2 linked regions of the Ancylobacter polymorphus genome follow. Each later gene encodes a partner of the first gene's protein in a complex. Links are inferred from orthologs where the notes say so. Each region holds a gene or a part of one and is shown in the gene's direction. Other genes may lie near its edges. The genes, in order: accC and accD.

Region 1 (3,313 bases):
CCGACACGGTGCATGTTCTCAACGGACCGAATCTGAACCTGCTCGGTACGCGCGAGCCGGAGATTTACGGCCGTGCGACCATCGCCGATGTGGAGGCCGCCTGCCGCGCCGCCTGCGAGCGTCATGGCCTCGACCTCGTCTTCCGCCAGACCAACCATGAAGGCGAGCTCGTCACCTTCCTTCAGGAAGCGCGCGGCTCGCGGGGCGTGGTGCTGAACGCGGCGGCCTATACCCACACATCCGTCGCCATCGCCGACGCCATCAAGGCGGCCGGCCTCATTGTCGTCGAAGTCCACCTGTCCAACGTCTTCGCGCGCGAAGCCTTCCGCCATCATTCCTATATTTCGCCGGTCGCCCGTGGGGTGATCTGCGGTCTGGGGATCGACGGCTACCGGCTCGCCATCGACGCGCTCGCCACCGCCGGTGGCAAGATCAGCTGAGGGAGACGGGCGAGCGACCGTCACGGGATCATGATGAAAACCAACAAGCCGAACATCGACCCCGCGCTCGTGCGCGAGATCGCCAACCTGCTGTCCGAAAGCGACCTCACCGAGATCGAGGTGCAGCACGAGGATCTGCGCATCCGCGTCGTCCGCGCCGCGCCCACCGTCTATGCCGCCCCGGTCGCGGTCGCGCCGGCCCCCGTGGCCGCCGCCGCCCCGGCACCGGCCGCCGCCGCGCCGGCGTCTGCCGCTCCCGTGGCCGACCTGTCGAAGCATCCCGGTCTCGTCACCTCGCCGATGGTGGGCACCGCCTATCTCGGCCCCGAGCCCGGCGCGAAGTACTTCGTCGAGGTCGGCTCGGTGGTGAAGGAAGGCCAGACGCTGCTCATCGTCGAGGCGATGAAGACCATGAACGCGATTCCCGCGCCCCGCGCCGGCACCGTGACCCGTATCATCGTGGAGAATGCGCAGCCGGTCGAATATGGCGAGCCACTCCTGATCATCGAGTGAGGCGCGCCTGATGTTCGGCAAGATCCTGATTGCCAATCGCGGCGAGATCGCCCTGCGCGTGCTGCGCGCCTGCAAGGAAATGGGCATCGCCACCGTGGCGGTTCATTCCACCGCCGACGCCAACGCCATGCATGTGAAGCTGGCCGACGAGAGCGTGTGCATCGGCCCGCCGGCCGCCAAGGACAGCTATCTCAACATACCCGCTCTGCTCGCCGCCTGCGAGATCACCGGCGCGGAAGCGGTGCATCCGGGCTATGGCTTCCTGTCCGAGAATGCGCGCTTCGCCGAGATCCTGATCGATCACGGTGTCGCCTTCATCGGGCCCAAGCCCGAGCATATCCGGGTGATGGGCGACAAGATCGAGGCCAAGCGCACCGCCAAGGCGCTGGGTATTCCGTGCGTGCCGGGTTCCGAGGGCGGAATCTCCTCCGACGACGAAGCGACCAAGGTCGCCCGCGACATCGGCTATCCCGTGCTGATCAAGGCTGCCGCCGGCGGTGGCGGACGCGGCATGAAGGTGGCGCGCTCGGAAGACGAGCTGTCCTCCGCCCTTTCGACCGCCCGCTCGGAGGCCCGTGCCGCCTTCGGCGACGACGCGGTCTATATCGAGAAATATCTCGGCACCCCGCGCCACATCGAAATTCAGGTGTTCGGCGACGGCAAGGGCAATGCGGTTCATCTGGGTGAGCGCGACTGCTCGCTGCAGCGCCGCCACCAGAAGGTGCTGGAGGAGGCCCCCTCCCCGACCATTACCGCCGAACAGCGGGCCCGGATCGGCGAGACCTGCGCCAAGGCGATGCGCGACATGAAGTATCTCGGCGCGGGAACCATCGAGTTCCTGTACGAGAATGGCGAGTTCTACTTCATCGAAATGAACACCCGCATCCAGGTGGAGCATCCGGTGACGGAAGCGATCACCGGCATTGACCTGATCCGCGAGCAGATCCGCGTCGCCGCCGGCGAGACGCTGAGCTTCGGCCAGAGCGATGTGGTTCTGCGCGGCCACGCTATCGAGTGCCGCGTGAATGCGGAGCACCCGCGCACCTTCCGGCCGTCGCCGGGCAAGATCGGCTACTGGCATGTGCCGGGCGGCCTTGGCGTGCGCATCGATTCGGCCGTCTATCAGGGCTACTCGATCCCGCCCTATTACGACAGCATGATCGGCAAGCTCATTGTCCACGCCGCCACCCGCGAGGAGTGCATCGCGCGCCTCAAGCGGGCGCTGAACGAGTTCGTGGTGGAAGGCATCGAAACCACGCTGCCGCTGTTCCGCGAGCTGGTCGAGAATGACGACATCAAGCGCGGCGCCTACGACATCCACTGGCTGGAGCATTTCCTCGCCGAGGGCGAGCCGGGCGCCTGAAGCTCCCTTCAGCATCAGTGATCAAACGACATCATGGCCGGGACGCGTCCCGGCCATTTTCATGTCCCCGGCGCCGTACGGCGCCTCCACCTTCACAGCGCCGCGCATCTCGGTCATGCTGGCCGCATGTCACACCCGCGCGAACATCAGGTCGAAATCACCCCGGACGTGCTGCTGAAGGCCTATGCCTGCGGCATCTTCCCGATGGCCGAGAGCGCCGACGACCCCGGCCTCTACTGGATCGAGCCGGAGCGGCGCGGCATCATTCCGCTGGACGACTTCACCCTTACGAGCCGCCTCGCCCGCACGGTGCGGGCCGACCGTTTCGAAATCCGCATCGACCACGACTTCGAGGCGGTGATCGATGGCTGCGCCGCCCCCGCCGACGGGCGCGGCTCGACCTGGATCAACCGGCGCATCCGCAAGCTCTATTGCGACCTGCACGCACGCGGCTACTGCCACTCCGTCGAGGCCTGGCAGGATGGAGCACTGGTGGGCGGGCTCTATGGCGTCCGGCTGGGGCGGGCCTTTTTCGGCGAGAGTATGTTCCACATCGCCCGCGACGCCTCCAAGGTGGCGCTGGTGCATCTGGTGGCCCGGCTGAAGAAAGGTGGTTTCGTGCTGCTCGACACCCAGTTCGTCACCGATCACCTGCGCAGCTTCGGCGCGATCGAAGTACCCAAGCGTCAGTACAGCCGGCTGCTGGGACAGGCGCTGGAAGCGGGCGAAGGGGATTTCTACTGCTGGCCGCCGGGCGAGGCGATCACCGGCGCGGTCTGCTTGCAGTCGGTCAGCCACACATCATAGATCGGGTGCTCGACCCCGTGCAGGCCGGGGCTGGAGGCGAACATCCAGCCACCGAACAGCGGCTGCACCTTGCCGTCGAGTGCGATTTCCTGAATCTCGACGAAGCCCGTGGTGTTCTGCTGCTCGCTCTCCGGCCGTGTATAGCAGGCGCGCGGCGTGATCCGCAGCGCACCGAACTGCACGGTTTCGT
Region 2 (3,157 bases), 2.7 Mb from region 1 along the record:
TGACGAGGCGCTGGAAGCGTTCCAGCTGGTGGCGAAGCTCGAAGGCATCATCCCGGCGCTGGAGCCGGCGCATGCGCTGGCCAAGGTCGCGCAGCTCGCCCCCACCTTCCCGGAAGATCACCTGATGGTGGTCAACCTCTCCGGCCGTGGCGACAAGGACATCCCGCAGGTGGCGGACATTCTGGGAACGAGCCTATGAGCACCCGCATCGAAACCCGTTTCCGCGCCTGCGCGGCCGAGGGGCGCGCCGCGCTCGTCACCTTCATCACCGCCGGCGATCCCGACCATGATACCTCGCTCGCCTTGCTCAAGGCGCTGCCGGCGGCGGGCGCCGACATCATCGAACTCGGCGTGCCCTTCACCGACCCGATGGCCGACGGCCCGGCGATCCAGGCCGCGGGCCTGCGCGCGCTAGCGGCCGGCCAGACGCTGGCCAAGACGCTTGCCATGGTGAAGACCTTCCGCGAGAGCGACGCCACCACGCCGCTGGTGCTGATGGGCTATTACAACCCGGTCTATGTCTATGGCGTCGAACGCTTCCTGGCCGACGCCAAGGCGGCGGGCGTCGACGGCCTCGTGGTGGTCGACCTTCCGCCGGAGGAAGACGGCGAACTCTGCCTGCCGGCGCTGGCGGCGGGGCTCGACTTCATCCGCCTCGCCACCCCGACCACCGACGACCAGCGGCTGCCGGCCGTGCTGAAGCACACGGCGGGCTTCGTCTATTACGTCTCCATCACCGGCATCACCGGCGCGGCGCAGGCCGACCCGGACGCGGTCGGCCGGGCGGTGGCGCGGATCAAGCGCCACACCACGCTGCCCGTCGCGGTCGGCTTCGGCGTGAAGACGCCGGAGAGCGCCGCCGCCATCGCCGCCAATGCCGATGGCGTGGTGGTCGGCTCGGCGCTGATCGACGCGCTGCGCGCCACGCTCGATGCCGAGAACCGCGCCACGCCCGCGACCATTACCGCCGTCACCGATCTGGTCGGCCGGCTCGCCCAGGCCGTGCGCGGGGTACGCCGCCAGGCGGCGGAATAGCGATCAAAGCCGGCGCACGCCCGCGCGGCCGCGGCCGAATCGCGCGTGCGCCTTTTCATCGCCCTTCTGCGGCATTAGATGAGGGGCGGCCGGCGGCGGGGAGACCCCCGTCGCGGCCGCTGCGTCACCGTCCGGAGCCCGACCGTTGAACTGGATCTCGAACGTCGTCCCCAAGCTGAGCTCCTTCCTGAACCGTCGGGAAGTGCCGGAAAATCTCTGGGTGAAGTGCCCGGAGACGGGGCAGATGGTGTTCCATAAGGATCTGGAGGCGAATCTCCACGTCGTCCCCGGCTCCGGCTATCATATGCGCATGGACCCGACGGCGCGTCTGCGCTCGGTGTTCGACGGCGGCAAATGGTACGATATCGGCCTGCCGGCGGTGGCCATCGACCCGCTGAAGTTCCGCGACGAGAAGCGCTATGTCGACCGCCTCAAGGACGCCCGGACCAAGACCGGCGCGCAGGACGCGGTGAAGGTCGGTTATGGCAAGCTGGAAGGCCTGCCCGTCACCGTGGCGGTGCAGGATTTCGGCTTCATGGGCGGTTCGCTCGGCATGGCGGCGGGCGAGGCCATCGTCACCGGGCTTGAGACCGCCGCCTCGCGCGGCACGCCCTTCATCATGTTCGCCTCCTCCGGCGGCGCGCGCATGCAAGAAGGCATCCTCTCGCTGATGCAGATGCCGCGCACCACCTGCGCCATCCAGGAACTGCGCGAAGCGAAGCTCCCCTATATCGTGGTTCTGACCAACCCGACCACGGGTGGCGTCACCGCCTCCTATGCCATGCTGGGCGACATCCAGATCGCCGAGCCGGGCGCGCTCATCGGCTTCGCCGGCCCGCGCGTCATTGAGCAGACCATCCGCGAGAAGCTGCCGGAGGGCTTCCAGCGCGCCGAATATCTGCGCGACCACGGCATGATCGACCTCGTCGTCCACCGCCACCAGATGCGCCCGACGCTGGCGCGGCTCTGCCGCCTGCTGATGCGCGCCCCGGCCGTGGCGGGCGAGACCAAGGCCGCAGCAAAGCCCGCCGAGGACAAGGCGGCCGAAGCCCCGGCCCTGCCGGTCCCCGCCGCCAACCCCGCGCCCGCCAGCGCCTGAGGCCCCCATGAGCGCGCTTCCAGCCGCCGGCCCCGCGCCCACCGAGGGGCCGCGGGCGCCGGTCGACGACATTTTCGACCGGCTGCTGGCGCTGCACCCGAAGCTGATCGACCTCTCGCTCGACCGGATGTGGCGGCTGCTGGAGCGGCTCGGCCATCCCGAGCGGCGGCTGCCGCCGGTGATCCATGTCGCCGGCACCAATGGCAAGGGCTCCACCGTCGCCTTCATGCGGGCGATCCTGGAAGCCGCCGGCCAGCGCGTGCATGTCTACACCTCGCCGCATCTGGTGCGCTTCAACGAGCGCATCCGCCTCGCCGGCACGCTGGTGGACGATGCCCGCCTCACCGGCGCACTGGCGCGGGCGGAAGAGGCCAATGGCGGCGAACCGATCACCTTTTTCGAGATCACCACGGCGGCGGCGCTGCTGCTGTTCGCGGAAACCCCCGCCGACATCTTGCTGCTGGAAGTCGGCCTCGGCGGCCGGCTCGACGCCACCAATGTGATCGAGCGGCCGCTGGTGAGTGTCATCACCCCGGTCTCCATCGACCATGTCGATTTCCTCGGCGAGACCGTGGCGGAGATCGCCGGCGAAAAGGCCGGCATCCTCAAGCGCGGCGTGCCCGCCGTGCTCGGCCACCAGCCGCGCGAGGCGCTGCGCACGATCGAACGGCAGGCGGCGCGGCTCGGCGTGCCGCTCTCGGTCATGGGCGAGCACTATCAGGCGCATGAGGAAGGCGGCAGGCTGGTCGTCGCCGACGAGGCGGGACTGCTCGACCTGCCGCGCCCGCGCCTCGTCGGCCCGCACCAGATCGTCAATGCCGGCCTCGCGGTGGAAGCGTTGCGCGTCGCCAATCTCGGCCTGCCGCCCGCCGCCTTCGAGGAAGGCATGCGCGCCGCGCAATGGCCGGCGCGGCTGCAGCGGCTGGGCCCCGGCCCGCTCACCGCCCGCGCGCCGGAAGGCGTCGACATCTGGCTCGATGGCGGGCACAACGCCGCCGGCGGTCAGGCGCTCGCCGCCGCACT

The links.
Region 2: the proteins of accC (region 1) and accD are in contact, whole or in part, in a solved structure (PDB 8UXZ), measured with the Escherichia coli proteins. The link is inferred for Ancylobacter polymorphus from one-to-one orthologs.

The regions. Positions count from the first base shown.
Region 1 is NZ_CP083239.1:3,810,864-3,814,176, forward strand. Bases 142-3,139 are described here. They hold accC (acetyl-CoA carboxylase biotin carboxylase subunit), read left to right. Parts: upstream 142-963; coding sequence 964-2,316; downstream 2,317-3,139. Other genes in these bases: aroQ (type II 3-dehydroquinate dehydratase), read left to right, coding at 142-440; accB (acetyl-CoA carboxylase biotin carboxyl carrier protein), read left to right, coding at 474-953; aat (leucyl/phenylalanyl-tRNA--protein transferase), read left to right, coding at 2,443-3,123; K9D25_RS25100 (DUF2155 domain-containing protein), read right to left, coding at 3,054-3,139. In the rest of the region: more of aroQ, read left to right, coding at 1-141; more of K9D25_RS25100, read right to left, coding at 3,140-3,313. UniProt on the Escherichia coli protein: This protein is a component of the acetyl coenzyme A carboxylase complex; first, biotin carboxylase catalyzes the carboxylation of the carrier protein and then the transcarboxylase transfers the carboxyl group to form malonyl-CoA.
Region 2 is NZ_CP083239.1:1,093,965-1,097,121, forward strand. What follows is about bases 316-3,157. They hold accD (acetyl-CoA carboxylase, carboxyltransferase subunit beta), read left to right. Parts: upstream 316-1,180; coding sequence 1,181-2,134; downstream 2,135-3,157. Other genes in these bases: trpA (tryptophan synthase subunit alpha), read left to right, coding at 316-1,035; K9D25_RS05180 (bifunctional folylpolyglutamate synthase/dihydrofolate synthase), read left to right, coding at 2,142-3,157. Also shown: trpB (tryptophan synthase subunit beta), read left to right, coding at 1-199; more of trpA, read left to right, coding at 196-315.